Regions from separate parts of the Klebsiella sp. MISC125 genome, predicted to be linked through region 2. Evidence: riboswitches for the same ligand, from Rfam matches in the RefSeq annotation. Region 2 holds a riboswitch; each other region holds the start of a gene.
The links. A riboswitch is a leader RNA that binds a small molecule or an ion and turns the genes downstream of it on or off. The one in region 2 is predicted to bind thiamine pyrophosphate.

Region 1 (6,778 bases), 2.5 Mb from region 2:
TCGCGTGCTGCATCTCAACATCAACGCCGCTTTCCGCTGCGTGCGTAGCGTCCTGCCGCATCTGATCGCGCAAAAATCCGGCGATATTATTTTCACCAGTTCTATTGCCGGCGTGGTGCCGGTTATCTGGGAACCTATCTATACCGCGTCGAAATTTGCCGTCCAGGCATTTGTCCACACCACCCGTCGCCAGGTTTCTCAGCACGGCGTGCGCGTCGGTGCCGTGCTGCCGGGTCCGGTGGTTACTGCCCTGCTGGACGACTGGCCAAAAGCCAAAATGGACGAAGCGCTGGCCAACGGTAGCCTGATGCAACCCATTGAAGTAGCCGAGTCAGTGCTGTTTATGGTGACACGTTCGAAAAACGTCACCGTACGCGACATTGTTATCCTGCCTAACAGTGTGGATCTCTAACCGTCAACCAGACTGCTGAAGAGGATTTTATGCAAAGCAATACTCAAAACATTATTGGCGTGGATGTTGGTTCAGGCAGCGTTCGTGCGGGCGTATTCAATCTGCAGGGCGAGCTGCTGGCCCATGCCACCCGAGAAATCACCCTGTTCCGCAGCACCGGAAGCGTGGTTGAACAGTCGAGCCGCGAGATCTGGCAGGCGGTGTGCTACTGCATTAAAACGGCGGTAGCGAACGCGAACGTCGCTCCCGCGTCGATTGCCGGTATCGGCTTCGACGCCACCTGTTCGCTGGTGGTGATTGGCGAAAACGATGCGCCGCTGGCAGTTGGCCCTTCGGAAGACCCGGACCGCAACATCATCGTCTGGATGGATCACCGTGCTACCGGGCAAGCAGAAAAGATCAACGCCACGGGCCACTCGGTGCTGCAATACGTCGGCGGTAAAATTTCTCCGGAGATGGAAACGCCGAAGATCCTGTGGCTGAAGGAGAATCGTCCACAAATCTATCAACAGGCGCGCCACTTCTTTGACCTCGCGGATTATCTCACCTGGCGCTCAACCGGCGATTTAGCCCGCTCGGTGTGTACCGTCACCTGTAAATGGACCTATCTGGCGCATGAAAAACGCTGGGATGCCGGTTACTTCCGCCAGATTGGCCTTGAGGAGTTGGCGGATGAAGATTTTGTCCGCATCGGCCAGCGTATTGTCGATCCGGGAACGCCCTGCGAGGGCGGTCTGTGCGCAACAGCGGCAGATGAGATGGGCCTGCCCATCGGCACACCGGTGGCGGTCGGCATGATTGACGCTCACGCGGGCGGGATTGGTACCGTTGGCGTGCTTAACGGCGCGGTCAACAATATGGCCTACGTATTCGGCACGTCTTCCTGCACCATGACCACCACCCAGGATGCCGTCTTTGTGCCCGGCGTGTGGGGGCCTTACTATTCCGCCATGGTGCCGGGATTCTGGCTTAGCGAAGGTGGGCAGAGCGCAGCGGGTGCGGCTATCGACCAGTTATTAAGTTTTCATCCCGCCGCCACAGAGGCTAAAGCGCTGGCAAAAGAAGCCGGTGTTCCGCTACCGGTGTATCTTGCCGATAGAGTGCTGGCGCAGGTGGACAATCCTTCCGAAGCAGTCAAGCTCGCAGCCGGTCTGCACGTGGTGCCGGAGTTTTTAGGCAACCGTGCGCCGCTGGCGGACCCGAACGCGAAAGCGATTATCGCCGGGCTGGGGATGGAGCGGGATCTGGAAAACCTCATTGCGCTGTACGTCGCGGGATTGTGCGGTATCGGCTACGGTCTGCGGCAGATTATCGATGCGCAGAAAAATTGCGGGATTGATAGCGAAAATATCGTCATCAGCGGCGGCGCAGGTCAACATCCTTTAGTTCGCCAGCTGTTGGCAGACGCCTGCGGCATTAACGTGGTCAGTACCGAGTCCAGCGAACCGGTGCTGTTAGGTTCGGCAATTCTCGGTGCCGTGGCGGGTAAAATCGCCCCTTCGCTGCCAGAAGCCATGAAGCAGTTTACCCGAGTGGATAAAACTTACCGCTGCGAAGAGCAATTTAGCGCCGATCATCAGCGTCGTTACGAAGCGTATAAAACGCTCCAGCACACGGCGCGGCTGATTCGCGATTAAGCAAGACCCGGGTCGCGGCGTAAACGCCTTACCCGGGCTACGGGTTCACAGCCTTCTGCGGACCGGTAGCCCGGACAAGGCGCGTCAAGCGCCGCCTCCGGGAAACAACGCGCAACGCAGCTTCAGCTGACGCCGGTGCTTATCAGGCGATGGTGACTTTGCTATCCAGATAAACGTCCTGCACGGCGTTAATCAGCTTCACGCCGTCGGCCATCGATTTTTTAAACGCCTTACGGCCCAGAATCAACCCCATGCCACCCGCGCGTTTATTGATAACCGCCGTACGTACAGCATCGGACAGATCGGTTTCACCGCCCGCCGCACCGCCGGAGTTAATCAGCCCGGCGCGACCCATATAGCAGTTCGCCAGCTGATAGCGCACCAGATCAATCGGGTTCTCGGTAGTTAATTTGCTGTAAACCCGGTCATCGGTATAGCCGAAGTTCACCGCCTTATAGCCGCCGTTATTCTCCGCCATCTTCTGCTTCACAATATCCGCGCCAATAGTGGCCGCCAGATGGTTGGCCTGGCCGGTTAAGTCGGCGGAAACGTGATAATCGACGCCATCTTTCTTAAACGCCGGGTTCCGCAGATAGGCCCACAGCACGGTCACCAGGCCCAGTTCATGCGCGCGCTCAAAGGCCACAGAAATCTCCTCAAGCTGGCGACGAGATTGTTCAGAACCGAAATAGATCGTCGCCCCTACCGCCACGGCTCCCATATTGAACGCCTGCTCAACGCTGGCGTACAGCGTCTGGTCGTATTCAGTCGGGTAGCTCAGCGTTTCGTTATGGTTCAGTTTGACCAGGAAGGGGATGCGGTGCGCGTAGCGGCGCGACACCGAGGCCAGCACGCCATAGGTGGAGGCCACGCAGTTACAACCGGCTTCAATAGCCAGTTCGACGATATTTTTCGGATCAAAGTACAGCGGGTTGGCGGCAAAAGAAGCGCCAGCAGAATGCTCTACGCCCTGGTCAACCGGCAGGATAGACAGATATCCGGTTCCCGCCAGGCGTCCAGTGTTATACAGGGTTTGCATATTACGCAGCACCGCCGGCGGACGGTTGTTATCAACCATCACCCGATCGACGTAGTCCGAACCCGGCAAATAGAGTTGGTCGGCTGGAATAGTCATACAACGGTGCTGTAAAAGCGTGTCGGCATCTTTGCCAAGTAACTGCGTAATATCAGTCATAGCGATCTCCCGTAAGTGCCGGTCGAAACCGGCATGCATTTTCCCAACCCAATTATTTTGGGCAGGTTAAGCCTGGTACCGACTCAGCATATTTTCCAGCCGGGAGCGTATTTTTTCAGCACAGTCTGCTGGCACGTTGTCGTGCCGTTTACCACCAGGCGTGGAAGTGATGCACCGGACCTATCCCGTGCCCGACCTCCAGCGAGTCCGCCTGCGCCAGCGCCGCAGAGAGCCAGCCTTTAGCCTCCGCTACCGTTTGCCCCCAATCATCGTAACGAGGACGCAGCGCCGCCAGCGCCGCCGATAGCGTGCAACCGGTGCCGTGCGTATTTTTGGTCTGCACTCTTGGCGCGGTAAAGCGCTGCTCACCTTCGCGGGTAAACAGCCAGTCCGGGCTCTCGGCATCATCAAGATGACCGCCTTTCATTAATACCGCGCCGCAGCCCATTCCCAGCAGCGCCCTGCCCTGCTCCAGCATCTCTTTTTCAGTTTTGGCATGCGGCGCATCCAGCAGCGCCGCCGCTTCCGGCAGGTTCGGGGTGATTAGCGACACCTGCGGCAGCAGGCGCTGACGCAGCGTTTGCACTGCGCTGAGCGAAAGCAACGGATCGCCGCTTTTCGCCAGCATCACGGTATCCAGCACCACGTTTTTAATCTGGTACCGCGCCAGTCGCTCCGCCACCGCTTCGACGATATCCGTTTCCGCCAGCATGCCAATTTTAGTGGTATCGATTCGCACATCGCTGAACACCGAATCCAGTTGCGCGGCGACAAAATCAGGTTCAATACGGTACACCGACTGCACGCCTCGGGTGTTTTGCGCCACCAGCGCAGTGATGACCGAGCAGCCATAAGCGCCCAGCGCTGAGAAGGTTTTGAGATCCGCCTGGATCCCCGCGCCGCCGCTCGGGTCGGTTCCGGCGATGGTTAAAGCATTGATTCGTCTCACAGGCCGCCCTCCGCGTACAGTGCATCCAGGAATGCGGGAGTAAAGCTGCCGGGACCGCCCCGCTGCGCCGCGATTCCACCCGCGAACTTCATCAGACCACAGGCGGCAGCGACGTTTTCCAGACGGTCACCGGGCATCGCCGTGCTGGCGGCAACCACCGCCGACAGCGCGCAGCCGGTACCCACCACCCGAGTCATTAGCGAATCGCCGCCGGTGACCATGCGCGTACGCTGACCATCGGTGACGTAATCGACCTCTCCGGTTACTGCGACCACGGTATTCAACTGGCGAGCTAACGCCTGAGCCGCAGGCAGCGCGGCTGCGGCGGTATCAGTAGTATCAACGCCGCGCCCACCGCCGCTCATCCCGGCAAGGGCCATAATTTCCGAGGCATTACCGCGAATAGCGGCAGGCTGTAGCGCCAGAAGCTCCCGACAAAATTCAGTGCGCAGAGTCAACGCGCCGACCGCCACCGGGTCCAGCACCCACGGTTTGCCCGCCTGCTTTGCGCTATGCGCCGCCGCCCGCATCGCCGTCGCGCGCTCAACGGTCAGCGTGCCAACGTTAATCAGCAGCGCATCGGCAATCGCAGCAAACTGACTGGCTTCATCGGGGTCGATAACCATCGCTGGTGATGCGCCAATCGACAGCAGCACGTTGGCGGTAAAGGTCTGCACCACGTCGTTAGTCATGCAGTGAACAAGGGGGGAATGGCGGCGAAAAAGATGCCGCAGATGGGCAATATGCGCGGGGTTTAGCAGGTCAGACATCGTTTGCTCCCGCCAGGCGATGAAGAAGCGACGACCCTGCGGTCTCTGACTTCCCTACGCTGGCATTATCCAGATCAGGTGGTACGGGTTTTTCTCAGCCTTCACAAGGAAGGGCACCCCGAGTCATTGAGAGATAAAACGTTCTCAGCGGGCAGGTTACGGGAAGTCACCGGACAACGCAAGCTGGCCTGGGGATGCCCACTGATTACAACCAACAACAAAAAAAACAATTCATTAACAAAATAAACACTTTTTCAGATACGCGATTATAGTTTGAGGAGTCATTACAGGATGTAACCCAACGTCATATCGAAATTAGTGAGTAAATCAGCGTAAAAACCTCGAGGATCCCAATGAAATTAACCCCGATAATGAAAGGATTGGCCCTGGCTGGAATATTCTCTACCCTCCCCCTGACAAGCTGGGCGGAGACCTCCCCTAAAGAAGCGACAGCGGCAACCAAACAAGCGAACGACGCGCTGTACAAACTGCTTCCCTTCTCCGATAACACCGACTTTACCAACGCGCATAAAGGTTTTATCGCCGCACTGCCCACTGAGATAATTAAAGGCGAACAGGGCAACGTCATCTGGAACCCGCAGCAGTATGACTTTATTAAAGAGGGTGAAAAAGCGCCGGATACCGTCAACCCCAGCCTCTGGCGTCAGTCTCAGTTGATTAATATCAGCGGCCTGTTTGAAGTGACCGAAGGCGTGTACCAGATTCGCAACCTCGACCTCTCCAATATGACCATCATCGAAGGTAAAGAAGGCATTACCGTTGTGGACCCGCTGGTGTCGGCGGAAACCGCCAAAGTCGGTATGGATCTGTATTACAAAAATCGCGGCAATAAGCCGGTGGTGGCGGTGATCTACACCCACAGCCACGTTGACCATTACGGCGGTGTGCGCGGCGTAGTCGATGAAGCCGATGTGAAATCCGGCAAAGTCAAAGTCTATGCACCTGCTGGCTTTATGGAGGCAGCCGTTGCGGAAAACATCATGGCTGGTAACGTGATGAGCCGCCGCGCCAGCTATATGTACGGTAACCTGCTGAAGCCGGAAGCCACCGGTCAGGTTGGTGCAGGGCTGGGTACGACGACCTCTGCCGGTACCGTCACCCTGATTGCCCCGACCAACATCATTGAGAAAGATGGCCAGAAAGAGACTATCGACGGCCTGACCTATGACTTTATGCTGGCTCCGGGATCGGAAGCACCATCGGAAATGCTGTGGTATATCGAAGAGAAGAAGCTGATCGAATCCGCAGAAGATGTCACCCATACCCTGCATAACACTTACTCTCTGCGTGGCGCGAAAATTCGCGAACCGCTGCCATGGTCGAAATATATCAACGCCGCCATCGTGCGTTGGGGCGACAAAGCCGAAATCATCATGGCGCAACACCACTGGCCGACCTGGGGCAATGAGAACGTCGTTAACCTGCTGAAAAGCCAACGCGACCTGTATCGTTACATCAACGACCAGACCCTGCGCATGGCTAACGAAGGCCTGACTCGCGATGAAATCGCCGCCAAATTCAAGCTGCCGGACAGCCTGGCAAACACCTGGGCCAACCGCGGTTACTACGGTTCCGTCAGCCATGATGTGAAGGCAACCTACGTGCTGTATCTCGGCTGGTTCGACGGCAACCCGGCAACCCTGGATGAACTGCCGCCAGAAGAAGCGGCGAAGAAATTCGTTGATTATATGGGCGGTGCCGACGCCATTATGAAAAAAGCGAAAGAGGACTACGATCAAGGCAACTACCGTTGGGTGGCTCAGGTAGTGAGCAAAATCGTCTTCGCCGACCCAG
Region 2 (6,778 bases):
GCAACCTGATCGCTGGAAAGCTGCTGCTTCTGCCCGTCGACTTCACGCTGCATAAAGCTTAGCTCGCCCTGCGCATCAAAGCGGGCGCGAATATGTTCCGGGGGTTTGCCGTAAACGTTCAGTTCGATTAGCGCAAGCTGATCGTCCTGCCAACGGTACTCGCTGGTCGAGGTATTCCCGTGACGCCACGGGCTAAAGGCGGCAAGAAGGCGAACCTCGCCATCTGAATCTTTACGCCAGATACGCATCGCTCCCTGGTTATCCGCATACCCGCTGGCGGTAAACGGTGGGAGAGAAGAATCGTGGCTGCAGGCAGTAAGCAGCAATACGCCCACCAGCGCCAACGGACGACGCCAGGTAGACAAAAGGGGCTTAAAAGCCCCTTCGATAAAACTGTAAACTGCCACGCGGTCTTACTTAACTGCGTCTTTCAGTGCTTTGCCTGAAACAAATGCCGGTACGTTAGCTGCGGCGATTTTGATTTCATTACCGGTCTGCGGGTTGCGGCCAGTACGCTCAGCGCGGTGGTTCACTTTGAAGGTACCGAAACCAACCAGTTGAACAGCATCACCTTCTTTCAGAGACTCAGTAATTGCAGCCAGGGTAGATTCCAGGGCAGCTTTCGCCTGTGCTTTGGACAGGTCAGCTTTGTCCGCAATTACATCAATCAGTTGAGTCTTGTTCATAAGTTATCCTTACAATGTGTTTATCGCTTGCTAAGCATCGAGTGCGACGGAAATGCCAAAAAAGCACCCACCTGCATACACGCACCGATAGCCACTTTTTTTCGCCCCCCAAATGTAGACCAGACGGGGGGCGGAATGGAAGCCTTCAGACGCTACAATTCAGGCGGTAAATCACGTTTTCTTGTCTCACTGCTGAAAATTTATACCAATATTGCTCTCGCCGGCCTCGCGGAGGTCTGCACGAAGCCCTTTGATCAGTTCAATGTCTCGTTCTTCACAGTCGGCCAAAAGACGGAAAATCTCCCACTGAATATCCCATTCTTGCTCAACAGCTGGGTTTTCTTTGAGCTCTTCGTCGGTCATTTCGCGACCAGCCTGGGTCATTTCCAGCATCGCAACGGTGGTGATGGAACTCTTGCTCACTTCGATCGCATGTTCAAGCGTTTCCCCACTCAGCCGCGAGTGAATCAATTCACTTAATGCGACGCAGGCGTCAATGGCCGGATAAACACCGTACAGATCGTAATCATCAGCGGCCGGAATCGCCTCTTCCAGCTTTTCTAGCTGACTATCAAAATTCACTTTCGCATCTTTAACCGTCAACGTTTCCCAGATCAGGTCAAGGATACGACGATACAGCTGGCCATCAGCGAACTCAGTTTGCTTGCAGAACATGGCGTAGTTGGGGTACATCCGCTCGCACAGACAGGCCATAAAAGTGACGTGCTGCCAGCTCTCCAGCTTCTCCAGACGCAGGTGAATCGGGTTTTGTAACATGATGAATTCTCGAAGTCAGAAATTAGCCGCAGTGTACCTGAATCAGCCGTGATTTGCTTGCCAACGCACAAACGCCGGTCGGCGGGACGCCACCGCATCAGCCCAGCGCGTCGGCTCCGGCAGACGGTAGCCTTTCAGGCAACGTTCTACCCACATCAGCGCGCTATCAAGGCCAACGCGATGTCCGGTGCTGACGAACAGCGGGTTGCAGCGCGCTTTACTGCGCAGGACCCATGCCAACTGCTCACCTTTATCCTGCAATGGAGCCAGCGCACCGGGCTCATCGCCGAGCAGTTCAAACTTACCGCATAGCCGCTTTTTCGCCACACCGATCGTCGGGACATCCACCAGCAGCCCAAAATGGCTGGCGACGCCGAGGCGGCGCGGATGAGAAATACCGTGCCCGTCGACGAATAAAAGATCCGGTTTTTGTGAAAGTTGCTCCCACGCCGCCAGCAGCGCAGGCGTTTCGCGAAAGGAGAGGAAACCGGGAATGTAGGGCATCGCGGTGGCAACGCGCGCCACCTGATATTCCACCAGCTCCAGCGACGGATAGCTCAGCAGCACCATCGCCGCCCGGGTGACTTCGCCCTCTTGCTCAAATCCAACATCCGCCCCGCCGATCAGCATCGGCGGATCCTGGTCCAGACGATCGACTCGCTCCACCGATTCCGCCAGGCTCAGCTGTTGGGCGCGTAGCGATGCCAAATCCATAATCACTCCTTAACGGTGGTATTGCGCCGACAAACGGTGCACCGCCTCCACAAACACACCCGCGTGTTCCGGGTCGACGTCCTGGTGAATCCCGTGGCCGAGGTTGAAGACATGACCCTCACCCTGACCGAATCCGGCGAGAATGGTCGCCACTTCTTCCTCGATACGCGCCGCAGGAGCGTAAAGCATTGAAGGGTCCATGTTGCCCTGCAGAGCGACTTTATGGCCCACGCGACGGCGCGCATCGGCGATATCGGTAGTCCAGTCGAGGCCCAGCGCATCGCAACCGGTTTCCGCCATCGCTTCCAGCCACTGCCCACCGCCTTTGGTAAACAGGGTTACCGGTACGCGACGGCCTTCGTTCTCACGCAGCAGACCATCGACGATTTTATGCATGTAGTAGAGCGAGAACTGCTGATAATCACGACCGGTCAGCGCGCCGCCCCAGGTGTCAAAAATCATCACCGACTGAGCGCCCGCTTTGATTTGCGCGTTCAGATACAGCGTGACGCTTTTCGCCAGCTTATCCAGCAGGGCATGCAGCGCCTGCGGCTCGGCATACATCATCTTCTTGATCACCGTAAATGCTTTGCTGCTGCCGCCTTCAACCATATAGGTCGCCAGCGTCCACGGGCTACCGGAGAAACCAATCAGCGGCACTTCACCTTTGAGCTCGCGGCGGATTGTACGCACCGCGTTCATCACATAGCCGAGCTCCCCTTCCGGGTCAGGGATCGGTAGTTTATCGACATCCGCTTTACAGGTGATGGGCGAGGTAAAACGCGGGCCTTCACCGGCTTCGAAATAAAGCCCCAGCCCCATGGCGTCCGGGATAGTCAGAATGTCCGAGAAGAGGATTGCCGCATCCAGCTTATAGCGACGCAGCGGCTGCAGCGTCACTTCGCAAGCCAGCTCAGCATTTTTACACAGCGACATAAAGTCGCCCGCTTCGGCGCGAGTGGCTTTATATTCCGGTAAATAGCGGCCCGCCTGGCGCATCATCCACACCGGGGTGACATCAACCGGCTGACGTAGCAGCGCGCGCAGGTAACGATCGTTCTTCAATTCGGTCATTTTTACATTCCTTTAGCGTTGATGCGCCAAGTGTAACATGTCACTCATACTCTGCCCGACACATCGCCACGGTATCTTCTATCAGGCGGCGGGCAACCGTGCCCGGCGGCGGCAGGAGCGGCAGATCGTCATAGCGATACCATCCCGCTTCCAGCAACTCTTTCTTATCGATAACAATCTCGCCGCTGTCGTATTCCGCCATAAACGCAGTCATTAGCGATTGCGGGAACGGCCACGGCTGGGAGGTCACGTAGCGCAGGTTTTTCACCTTAATGCCGCTCTCTTCCATGACCTCACGGGCAACCGTCTGCTCCAGTGTTTCACCGACTTCGACAAACCCGGCCAGCACCGTATGCACGCCGTTGCGATGGCGCGTGTGCTGCGCCAGCAAAATAGAATCATCCCGTCGAATAGCAACGATGATGCACGGCGCGATTTGCGGGTAATAACGCTCACGGCAGTGGCTGCAGAGCATCGCCCATTCAGTTTTGCTGGGGTGCATCGGATGCCCGCAATAACCGCAGAATTTATGCGAGCGATAGAACTCCGCCAGTTGGATCCCGCGTCCTGCCAGTTGAAAAAGGCCAGCATCCTGATCGAGTACCTGACGCAACGATCCCATCTCATGTCGACGCTCCTGACGAACCAGCCACACCGGTTCGCCCTGCCATTCCCCTATGCGCAGCGCGGGTTGCCCCGCAAGATTAAAATTTACCGCTTCGCCATATGGTAATTCCCCGTCGGGTAACCATAATTTCTGTTCGTGGCTGACTATCCACCAACCGCGATCTAATTTTTCAATAATACGATCCATATCTATTGCACTACCTTCATTTTACTGGCACTTTTAACATTAAATTTACATTTTGGTGAGCAACGTATTTCTCTTTAAAACTTGCGGAGTCAACCATGTTAAACCAGCTGGAAAACCTGACGGAACGTGTTGGAGGCAGCAATAAACTGGTCGATCGCTGGCTACAAGTACGTAAGCATTTACTCGTGGCTTACTACAACCTGGTTGGCCTGAAACCTGGCAAGGAATCATTTATGCGGCTTAATGAGAAGGCGCTGGATGATTTTTGTCAAAGTCTGGTGGACTATCTCTCCTCCGGTCATTTTAGTATTTATGAACGCTTTATCGCCGAATTGGAAGGTGATACGCCACTTTTAACCGCCACTAAGCTTTATCCACAGCTGCAAGCCAACACTCAGCAGATCATGGATGACTACGACTCTTGCCTCGAAAACGCCATCGATCACGATAACTACCTTGAGTTTCAACAGGCGTTATCGGATATCGGCGAAGCGCTGGAAGCACGCTTTGCGCTGGAGGATAAACTCATCGCCCTCGCCATCGCCCACAGCCGAAAGGACCCCGTCAGCGACAATATCGCGCCGACGGCTTGAGTTGTCCGCTATTAACGAGTAGTTTACATACATTCCCCCTCTCAGAGAGGGGATGTCATCTTGTCGGAGTGCCCATTTTCCACAGTGGAAAAGGCTGAGACCGTTAATTCGGGATCCGCGGAACCTGATCAGGCTAATACCTGCGAAGGGAACAAGAGTAAACTGCATTTAGCGTCAGCCCATCTGGGCCCGATCGCATCTGTTACTCCATCCGTCGTCTGACAAGCCATATCCTGTTCACCTGGAATGAGCTATGTCTACAACAAAAATGACCCGTCGAGAGCAACGCGAACATGCGCAACGCTTTATCGACACGCTGGAAGGCACCGCATTTCCCAATTCGCAACGCATCTATATCCGCGGCTCACGTGAAGATCTTCGCGTCCCGATGCGCGAAATTCAGCTGAGCCCGACGCTCATCGGCGGCGCTAAAGATAATCCCCGCTATGAAGCTAACGAAGCCATTCCTGTCTATGACACGTCCGGCCCTTATGGCGACCCGGAGATAGTAATCAATGTCCAACAAGGTCTGGCAAAACTACGCCAGCCGTGGATTGAAGCGCGTGGCGACTGCGAAGAACTCTGCGATCGCAGCTCGGCATATACCAAACAGCGCCTGTCAGATGATGGCCTCGACGAACTGCGCTTTACCGGCCTGCTAACACCAAAACGCGCTATCTCCGGGAAATGCGTGACTCAGTTGCACTATGCCCGCCAGGGCGTTGTCACCCCAGAGATGGAGTTCATCGCCATCCGTGAAAACATGGGCCGCGAGCGCATTCGTGGCGAAGTGTTGAGACACCAGCATCCCGGAGTTGGGTTTGGCGCACGACTGCCGGAGAACATCACCCCGGAATTCGTACGCGATGAAGTCGCTGCCGGGCGCGCGATTATCCCCGCCAATATCAATCACCCTGAGTCAGAACCGATGATAATCGGCCGCAACTTCCTCGTGAAGGTCAATGCCAATATCGGCAACTCGGCGGTCACTTCATCTATCGAAGAAGAGGTCGAGAAGCTGGTGTGGTCCACTCGCTGGGGCGCGGATACGGTGATGGACCTGTCGACCGGTCGCTATATTCACGAAACCCGCGAGTGGATCCTGCGTAACAGTCCGGTACCAATCGGTACCGTGCCGATCTACCAGGCGCTAGAGAAAGTTAACGGGATCGCCGAAGATCTCTCCTGGGAAGCCTTCCGCGACACGTTGCTGGAGCAGGCTGAACAAGGAGTCGACTACTTCACTATCCATGCGGGCGTGCTGCTACGCTACGTGCCGATGACCGCCAGGCGGCTGACTGGCATTGTTTCACGCGGCGGTTCTATTATGGCGAAGTGGTGCCTCTCCCATCATCAGGAGAACTTCCTTTATCAGCATTTCCGCGAAATCTGTGAAATCTGCGCTGCCTATGATGTTTCCCTATCGCTGGGCGATGGTCTGCGTCCGGGCTCTATTCAGGATGCTAACGACGAAGCGCAGTTTGCCGAGCTGCACACGCTGGGCGAACTGACCAAAATCGCCTGGGAGTACGATGTACAGGTGATGATTGAAGGCCCAGGCCACGTGCCGATGCAGATGATTCAGCGCAATATGACCGAGGAGCTGGAACACTGCCACGAAGCACCTTTCTACACCTTAGGGCCGCTCACCACCGATGTCGCACCGGGCTATGACCACTTCACCTCGGGCATTGGCGCCGCAATGATTGGCTGGTTCGGCTGCGCGATGCTCTGCTACGTGACGCCAAAAGAGCACCTCGGCCTACCGAACAAAGAAGACGTTAAGCAAGGGCTGATTACCTACAAAATCGCCGCCCATGCCGCTGACCTTGCCAAAGGCCATCCCGGAGCGCAGATCCGCGATAACGCGATGTCAAAAGCACGCTTCGAATTCCGCTGGGAAGACCAGTTTAACCTGGCGCTCGACCCGTTCACCGCTCGCGCTTACCACGACGAGACTCTGCCGCAGGAGTCCGGCAAAGTGGCTCACTTCTGCTCCATGTGCGGCCCCAAATTCTGCTCAATGAAAATCAGCCAGGAAGTGCGCGATTATGCAGCCCGCCAGGATATCGAAGTTGGCATGAGCGATATGTCGAATAGCTTCCGCGCCCGCGGCGGCG
Region 3 (6,778 bases), 2.8 Mb from region 2:
TGTTCGATAGCGTGATTTCCCGCGGTATCGACTTCTTCGCCGCCTGCGCGGAAGGTGTGATGTGCCCGCTTGGCAGCGGCGCTATTGATTATCCGGCGGTTCGCGCGTTTCTGGATAAGCGCGGCTATCAGGGCTGGATAACCATCGAACAAGAACGTGACCCGCGCAACGTTGAAGGCAGTTTGCAGGCGGTCACGGAAAGCCTGCGCTACCTGCGCTCCGTCGGATTTTAATCAGGAGATAACCACATGATTAACGGTACAAAACCTGTAGGCAGGTCGTTACGCTGGGGCATGGTTGGCGGCGGTGGAAGCAGCCAGATTGGCTATATTCACCGCTCTGCGGCGCTGCGCGACGGTGCGTTTACCCTGCTGGCAGGCGCATTCGATATTGATGCCGAACGCGGGCGAGAATTTGGTCAGCAGTTGGGGGTGAGCGCTGAACGTTGCTATCCCGACTATAAAACCCTGTTTCGTGAAGAAGCGGCGCGAGAAGACGGCATTGAAGCTGTTTCCATCGCTACGCCGAACAACACTCATTACGAGATTTGCCGGGCGGCGCTGGAAGCCGGGCTGCATGTAGTCTGCGAAAAACCGCTGTGCTTTACTGGCGAAGAGGCCGATGCGCTGGTGGCCCTTAGTGAGAAGCAGCACAAAATCATTGGCGTCACCTATGGCTACGCCGGGCATCAGCTGATTTTGCAGGCCCGAAAGATGATTGAACAAGGGCTGCTGGGCGAGATCCGTATCGTCAACATGCAGTTCGCACACGGTTTCCACAATCAACCGGTAGAGCAGGAAAACCCCAGTACCCGCTGGCGCGTTGATCCGAAATTTGTCGGTCCCAGCTATGTCCTGGGCGACCTGGCCACGCATCCGCTGTTTCTGGCAGAAACCATGGCCCCGAAGCTCAACATCACACGTCTGATGTGCTCTCGCCAGAGCTTTGTCAAAAGCCGCGCCCCGCTGGAGGATAACGCCCATGTGCTGATGGAATACGACAACGGCGCGATCGGCTCGATGTGGTGCTCGGCGGTCAACAGCGGTTCAATGCACGGGCAGAAAGTACGTATCGTCGGTGAAAAAGCCAGCCTGGAGTGGTGGGATGAACAGCCAAACCAGCTGCGCTATGAAATCCAGGGCGAGCCGGTGCGAATTCTGGAACGCGGGATGGCCTATCTCGATCCGCTAGCCTTGCAGGATGACAGGATCGGCGGCGGTCATCCCGAAGGGCTGTTTGAGGCCTGGTCAAACCTATATCGGCGCTTCGCTATCGCCATGGATGCGACCGATCGCCGCGACGCCGCGCTGCTGGAAAACTTCTGGTATCCGGATGCGAATGCCGGTGCGCTCGGCGTGCATTGGGTGGAGAACTGCGTGCGTTCAGCAGATAACGGCGCCAGCTGGGTTGAGTTTCGTTAATATCGAGCCGGCAACGGCGGCAATCCGACCGTAGGCCGGGTAAGGCGGCTCGCCGCCACCCGGCAAATTAAAACGTGACAATGTCACTTGAATTCGCCAAATTCAAAGCATTGTAATCAAAAAGCGAATGTCGTATAACATTGGCCAAACCGAGGGGTGTCCCGTGAGGGCTGAGATGGCGTAAGCCGAACCCTTTGAACCTGATCTGGGTCATGCCAGCGAAGGGACGGGTTGGCATTTCCGCCAGTTTTGCGCCATTGCCTGTTCACACTTCAGCACGCCCGGATCTCCCCTTAATCAGGAGGTCCTGTGATTCTTCCCGAGTTTCCTCAAGGTCTTTACGGTCGTCTGCGTCAGCAGGCCGGTGATGACTGGCAACATTACGTCGCCCATCCCTTTCTGCGCCAACTCGCCGACGGTACCCTGCCCGAACCCGCTTTCCGCCGCTATCTGACCCAGGACTACCTGTTTCTGATCCACTTTGCCCGCAGCTATGCGTTGCTGGTCAGCAAGCTGCGTACGCTACCGGAAATGCGTACCGCCGCCGCGTCGATGAACGCCATCCTCGACGAACTCCCGCTGCATGTTGGCTACTGCAACAGTTGGGGGCTGAATGAGGCGACAATGGCCAGCGAACCTGAAGCCGCGGAAACCGTCAACTACACTCGCTATGTGCTGGACATTGGTTATTCCGGCGACGCGCTGGATCTGCTGGCGGCGCTGATGCCCTGCGTTGCCGGATATGCGGAAATCGGCCTTGGCCTGCTGCACGATCCGGCAACAAATTTGACCGCTAACCCTTATGCCTCCTGGATCCGTAACTACGGTGATGAGGGCTACCTGAACGGCGTCAATGCCGCCATTAGCCTGCTGGAAACGCTCTGGCAACAGCGCGGCGGCGAGGCGCGTTTTGCTGAACTCAGCGCTATTTTTACCACCGCCACGCGGCTGGAAGCTAACTTCTGGCAAATGGGGTTGAATGTCGTCACGGAGCGCCCGGCGTGACTGCGCCCGGCATTACGGTGCGTGGTCTGAGCCTGCGCTTCGGTTCGCGGCTGGTTTTCGACAATCTGACGTTTGATATCCCCGGCGGTCAGTGGGTTTCGCTGCTGGGGGCCAGCGGTGCCGGGAAAACCAGCCTGCTGCGCATTCTCGCCGGGCTGGCAAAAGCCAATGCGGGCGAGGTTCGCGCCAGCGATGGTCAGCCGATAGCTAAACGGCTGGCGTGGATGGGGCAAAAAGATCTGCTCTATCCCTGGCTAAACGTGCGTGACAACGTCTCCCTCGGCGCGCGTCTGCGCGGGGAACGGGTTGATACCCAGCGGGTTGCGACTTTATTACAGCAGGTTGGCCTTGAGCATTGCGCTAACGACCGCCCGGCCTCGCTCTCCGGCGGTATGTGCCAGCGGGCGGCGCTGGCTCGCACCCTGTATGAAGATCGACCCATTGTGCTGATGGACGAGCCTTTTTCAGCGCTCGATACCATCACCCGCACGAAAATTCAGACGCTGGCCGCCGAGCTGCTGGTGAACCGCACCGTGGTGCTGATTACCCACGATCCGATGGAGGCCTGTCGGCTAAGCCATTGCCTGCTGGTGCTCTCTCCCGCCCCCGGTAATATCGACGATTCACACCGCTTATCCGGCGTACCGCCGCGCGCGCCGGACGATCCGCAGCTGTTAACCAGTCAGGCGGAACTGTTACAACAGCTAATAAGGGCTAACGGATGAGCGGGAAACTGTTTCGTGGCTGCGTAGTGTTCTGCGGCCTGCTGCTGCTCTGGTGGTTGGCAAGTCGTAGCGGCATTCCCGCCTTTTTGCTCCCATCGCCATCGGCAGTCGGCAATGCGCTATGGGTCAATCGGGCTTATCTCGGCTGGCACACTCTGATTACATTGAGCGAAATACTCAGCGGCCTCGCGCTCGGCGTCCTGCTCGGCGTGATTCTGGCGCTGTGCATGATCGTCTCGCCGCGTCTTCAGCGCTGGCTGATGCCGCTGGTACTGACCAGCCAGGCGATCCCGGTCTTTGCCCTCGCCCCGCTGCTGGTACTGTGGTTTGGCTTTGGGATGAGCGCCAAGGTGATGATGGCGGTGCTGGTGATTTTCTTCCCTGTGACCTCGGCGTTTTTTGACGGTCTGCGGCGGGTCAATAACGACTATCTCGATCTGGCGCGCACCATGGGCGCTTCATTTGGCGCGCAACTGCGCCACGTGCGGATGATGGCGGCGCTCCCGGCGCTCGGCTCGGGCCTGCGGATGGCCGCCGCCGTGGCTCCCATTGGCGCAATTATCGGCGAATGGGTCGGCTCAGCTGAAGGCCTGGGCTACGTCATGCTCAACGCCAACGCCCGCCTGCAAACCGATATCTGCTTTGCCGCCCTGTTTATTTTGGTACTGCTGACCGTCCTGCTGTGGCTGGCGGTGGATGCTTTTTTACACCGGTTGATCAACTGGACGCCGGAATAACAACATATAAGGAATAACGATGCGTAAATGTATACTCGCCGGAGTCACCTTCACCGCTCTGCTCAGCGCTCAGGCGCTGGCTAACGAGAAGCTCACCCTGGTGCTGGACTGGTATATCAACCCCGATCATGCGCCGATAATGGTCGCCGAGCAGATTGGCGCGTTTAAAGAAGCGGGCCTGGACGTTAAAATTGTACCACCGTCCGACCCGGCGCTGCCGCCACGACTGGTGGCAGCCCGTCAGGCCGACCTGGCAATTACCTATCAGCCGCAGGTGCACTTTTTTGCCGATGAAGGACTGCCGCTGGTACGTGTCGGCACGCTGATTAACTCGCCGCTAAACACGGTCATTGCGCTGGATAAAAACATCAAAACTCCGGCTGACCTGAAAGGTAAAAAAGTCGGTTATTCAGTCAGCGGTATTGAACAGGCGACGCTGGCTACTATGGCGCAACACGCGCAAATCGATCCCAAAAGCATTAAGCTTATCAATGTGAACTTCCAGTTAACCAGCGCCCTGCTGGCCGGTCAGGTTGATGCGGTCATTGGCGGCTACCGTAATATAGAAGCGCTGGAAATTAAGCTTCAGGGGAAAGATCCTGTGGTGATGAACGTCGAGGACTATGGCGTACCGGCCTATGACGAGCTGGTGATTGTCGCCAATCGCGATGAAGTTAACGCCCCGAAAATCAAAGCATTCCTCGGCGCGTTGCAAAAAGGCGTCACTTACCTGCGCGCCCATCCGCAGGAGACCTGGCAGGCGTTCGCCGCCGCGCATCCGGAGCTCAACACCGAGCTCAATAAGCAGGCATGGCTGAAAACCATTCCTCTGTTTGCGACCGATCCGGCCGCGCTGGATAAACCACGTTATGAAGCTTACGAACAGTTTTTATATAACAACAAGTTGGTGAAAAAAGTCACACCTTTAGCAAATTATGCGCTTGAACTGCATTGATTCATCCTGGTGCTGGCGGAAATTTTTTCGCCAGCAACGTCAGCGAAGCGGTAATAAAAAATGAGAAATTACTTCACTAATAATTACAATTTTAAATGTCTTTCATCCTTTAAAACACTTCACTTCTATCAATGAGTTACCCCCATTTTTAACAATGTAAAAATAACGTAAAAATACCGCAATCAATAAAACGTTGAATGCGGATTTAAAAAGCCATATATTGTGCCCGCTTTATGCATAGCGATTCAATTTCTTACACCAATTTATTCAACCAGCATTCAACCGTAACGCTGGTTGTGGGAGTGATATGATGACGGATAAAGTCCGTATTGATACTTTAGGCGCAGATTTATTAGATGCAAACAACGATACCTTTTTGGCCCGTCAGGCTGAATTCGAATCGAATGTCAGGAGCTACCCACGCAAGCTGCCCCTTGCGATTACCAAAGCGGAAGGCGTATGGCTGACCGATGCGGATAACAAACAGTACCTGGACTGCCTTGCCGGCGCCGGTACTCTGGCACTCGGTCACAACCACCCTGATGTGCTGCAGAGCATCCAAAGTGTCATTACCAGCGGCTTGCCGTTACATACTCTCGATCTGACGACTCCGTTAAAAGATCGCTTCTGTGAATACCTGCTCTCCCAGTTACCTGGCGAAGGTAAAGAATACTGCCTGCAGTTCACCGGCCCGACCGGTGCTGATGCCGTGGAAGCGGCGCTGAAGCTGGCGAAAAAATACACCGGCCGTTCTTCCATCATCAGCTTCTCCGGCGGTTACCACGGGATGACCCACGGTGCGCTGTCCGTCACCGGTAACCTGTCACCAAAAGAAGCCGTCAACGGTATGATGCCGGAAGTGCAGTTTATGCCTTATCCGCACCAGTACCGCTGCCCGCTGGGTATCGGCGGTGACGCAGGCGTGAAAGCGCTGACTTACTACTTCGAAAACCTGATCAACGACGTTGAAAGCGGCGTGCGTAAACCGGCGGCGGTGATCCTCGAAGCCGTTCAGGGTGAAGGCGGCGTGAACCCGGCTCCGGTCGAGTGGCTGCAGCGCATCCGTAAAGTGACGCAGGAACACGGCATTCTGCTGATTATCGATGAAGTTCAGGCGGGCTTTGCCCGTACCGGTAAATTCTTCGCCTTCGAACACGCGGGCATTGAGCCGGACATCATCGTGATGTCGAAAGCGGTAGGCGGCGGTCTGCCGATGGCCGTTCTGGGTATCAAAAAGCAGTTCGATGCCTGGGAACCGGGTCACCACACCGGCACCTTCCGCGGCAACCAGCTGGCGATGGCTACCGGCCTGACCACCCTGCGTCATCTGAAAGACAACAACATTGCCGATAAAGTCGCCGCCCAGGGCGAGTGGCTGAAAGGCAAACTGGCTGAGATGCAGAAACGTTACCCGGTTATCGGCCACGTGCGCGGTCTGGGCCTGATGATTGGTATCGAGATCGTCAAACCGAACGAAGCGCCGGATCACATGGGTAGCTACCCGGCTGATGGCGAGCTTTCTGCGCTGCTGCAGAAGAAATGCTTCGAAGCGGGCCTGATCCTCGAGCGCGGTGGCCGTCACGGCTGCGTACTGCGCCTGCTGCCGTCCCTGCTGATCAGCAACGCGGAACTGGAAATTTTCTTCGACAAATTTGAACAGGCCCTACTGGCCGCCGGCGTAAAACCGGTCTGAGTGGAGTAAGTGACCGCAATGTCCAAATTGAATCCAATTCTTGCTGGTTCCGCGCAGAGTATTGACGCCTATCAGCAAGCGATTGCTCAGACCAGCCAGGCGGTAGCGCAGTGGCTGCAGCAACCTGAGATGTATCAGGGGAAAAGCGTTGACGAGCTGCGTGAGCGCATCACCCTTGATTTCAACGAACAGGGTCTGGGCAACCAGGCGGCGATTGAACGTGCGATCGAGTACTTCCTGAA

Region 1: another riboswitch for thiamine pyrophosphate. It lies ahead of thiM (hydroxyethylthiazole kinase); the one in region 2 lies ahead of thiC (phosphomethylpyrimidine synthase ThiC).
Region 3: another riboswitch for thiamine pyrophosphate. It lies ahead of ACMYSL_RS14430 (TenA family protein); the one in region 2 lies ahead of thiC (phosphomethylpyrimidine synthase ThiC).

What each region holds. Positions count from the first base shown of each region.
Region 1 is NZ_CP180448.1:2,076,450-2,083,227, reverse strand. Features, by position in the region: gene ACMYSL_RS09840 (SDR family oxidoreductase) at 1-412, shown strand, start outside; gene ACMYSL_RS09835 (FGGY-family carbohydrate kinase) at 442-2,049, shown strand; gene fbaB (class I fructose-bisphosphate aldolase) at 2,192-3,244, opposite strand; gene thiD (bifunctional hydroxymethylpyrimidine kinase/phosphomethylpyrimidine kinase) at 3,393-4,193, opposite strand; gene thiM (hydroxyethylthiazole kinase) at 4,190-4,963, opposite strand; TPP riboswitch at 4,998-5,094, opposite strand; gene ACMYSL_RS09815 (alkyl/aryl-sulfatase) at 5,317-6,778, shown strand, end outside.
Region 2 is NZ_CP180448.1:5,871,322-5,878,099, forward strand. Features, by position in the region: gene ACMYSL_RS27485 (DUF1481 domain-containing protein) at 1-407, opposite strand, end outside; gene hupA (nucleoid-associated protein HU-alpha) at 414-686, opposite strand; gene ACMYSL_RS27495 (YjaG family protein) at 873-1,463, opposite strand; gene nfi (deoxyribonuclease V) at 1,506-2,177, opposite strand; gene hemE (uroporphyrinogen decarboxylase) at 2,187-3,251, opposite strand; gene nudC (NAD(+) diphosphatase) at 3,292-4,065, opposite strand; gene rsd (sigma D regulator) at 4,161-4,658, shown strand; TPP riboswitch at 4,713-4,826, shown strand; gene thiC (phosphomethylpyrimidine synthase ThiC) at 4,912-6,778, shown strand, end outside.
Region 3 is NZ_CP180448.1:3,042,800-3,049,577, reverse strand. Features, by position in the region: gene ACMYSL_RS14440 (TIM barrel protein) at 1-233, shown strand, start outside; gene ACMYSL_RS14435 (Gfo/Idh/MocA family protein) at 249-1,421, shown strand; TPP riboswitch at 1,564-1,665, shown strand; gene ACMYSL_RS14430 (TenA family protein) at 1,731-2,426, shown strand; gene ACMYSL_RS14425 (ABC transporter ATP-binding protein) at 2,423-3,151, shown strand; gene ACMYSL_RS14420 (ABC transporter permease) at 3,148-3,888, shown strand; gene ACMYSL_RS14415 (ABC transporter substrate-binding protein) at 3,908-4,843, shown strand; gene ACMYSL_RS14410 (diaminobutyrate--2-oxoglutarate transaminase) at 5,151-6,536, shown strand; gene ACMYSL_RS14405 (pyridoxal phosphate-dependent decarboxylase family protein) at 6,546-6,778, shown strand, end outside.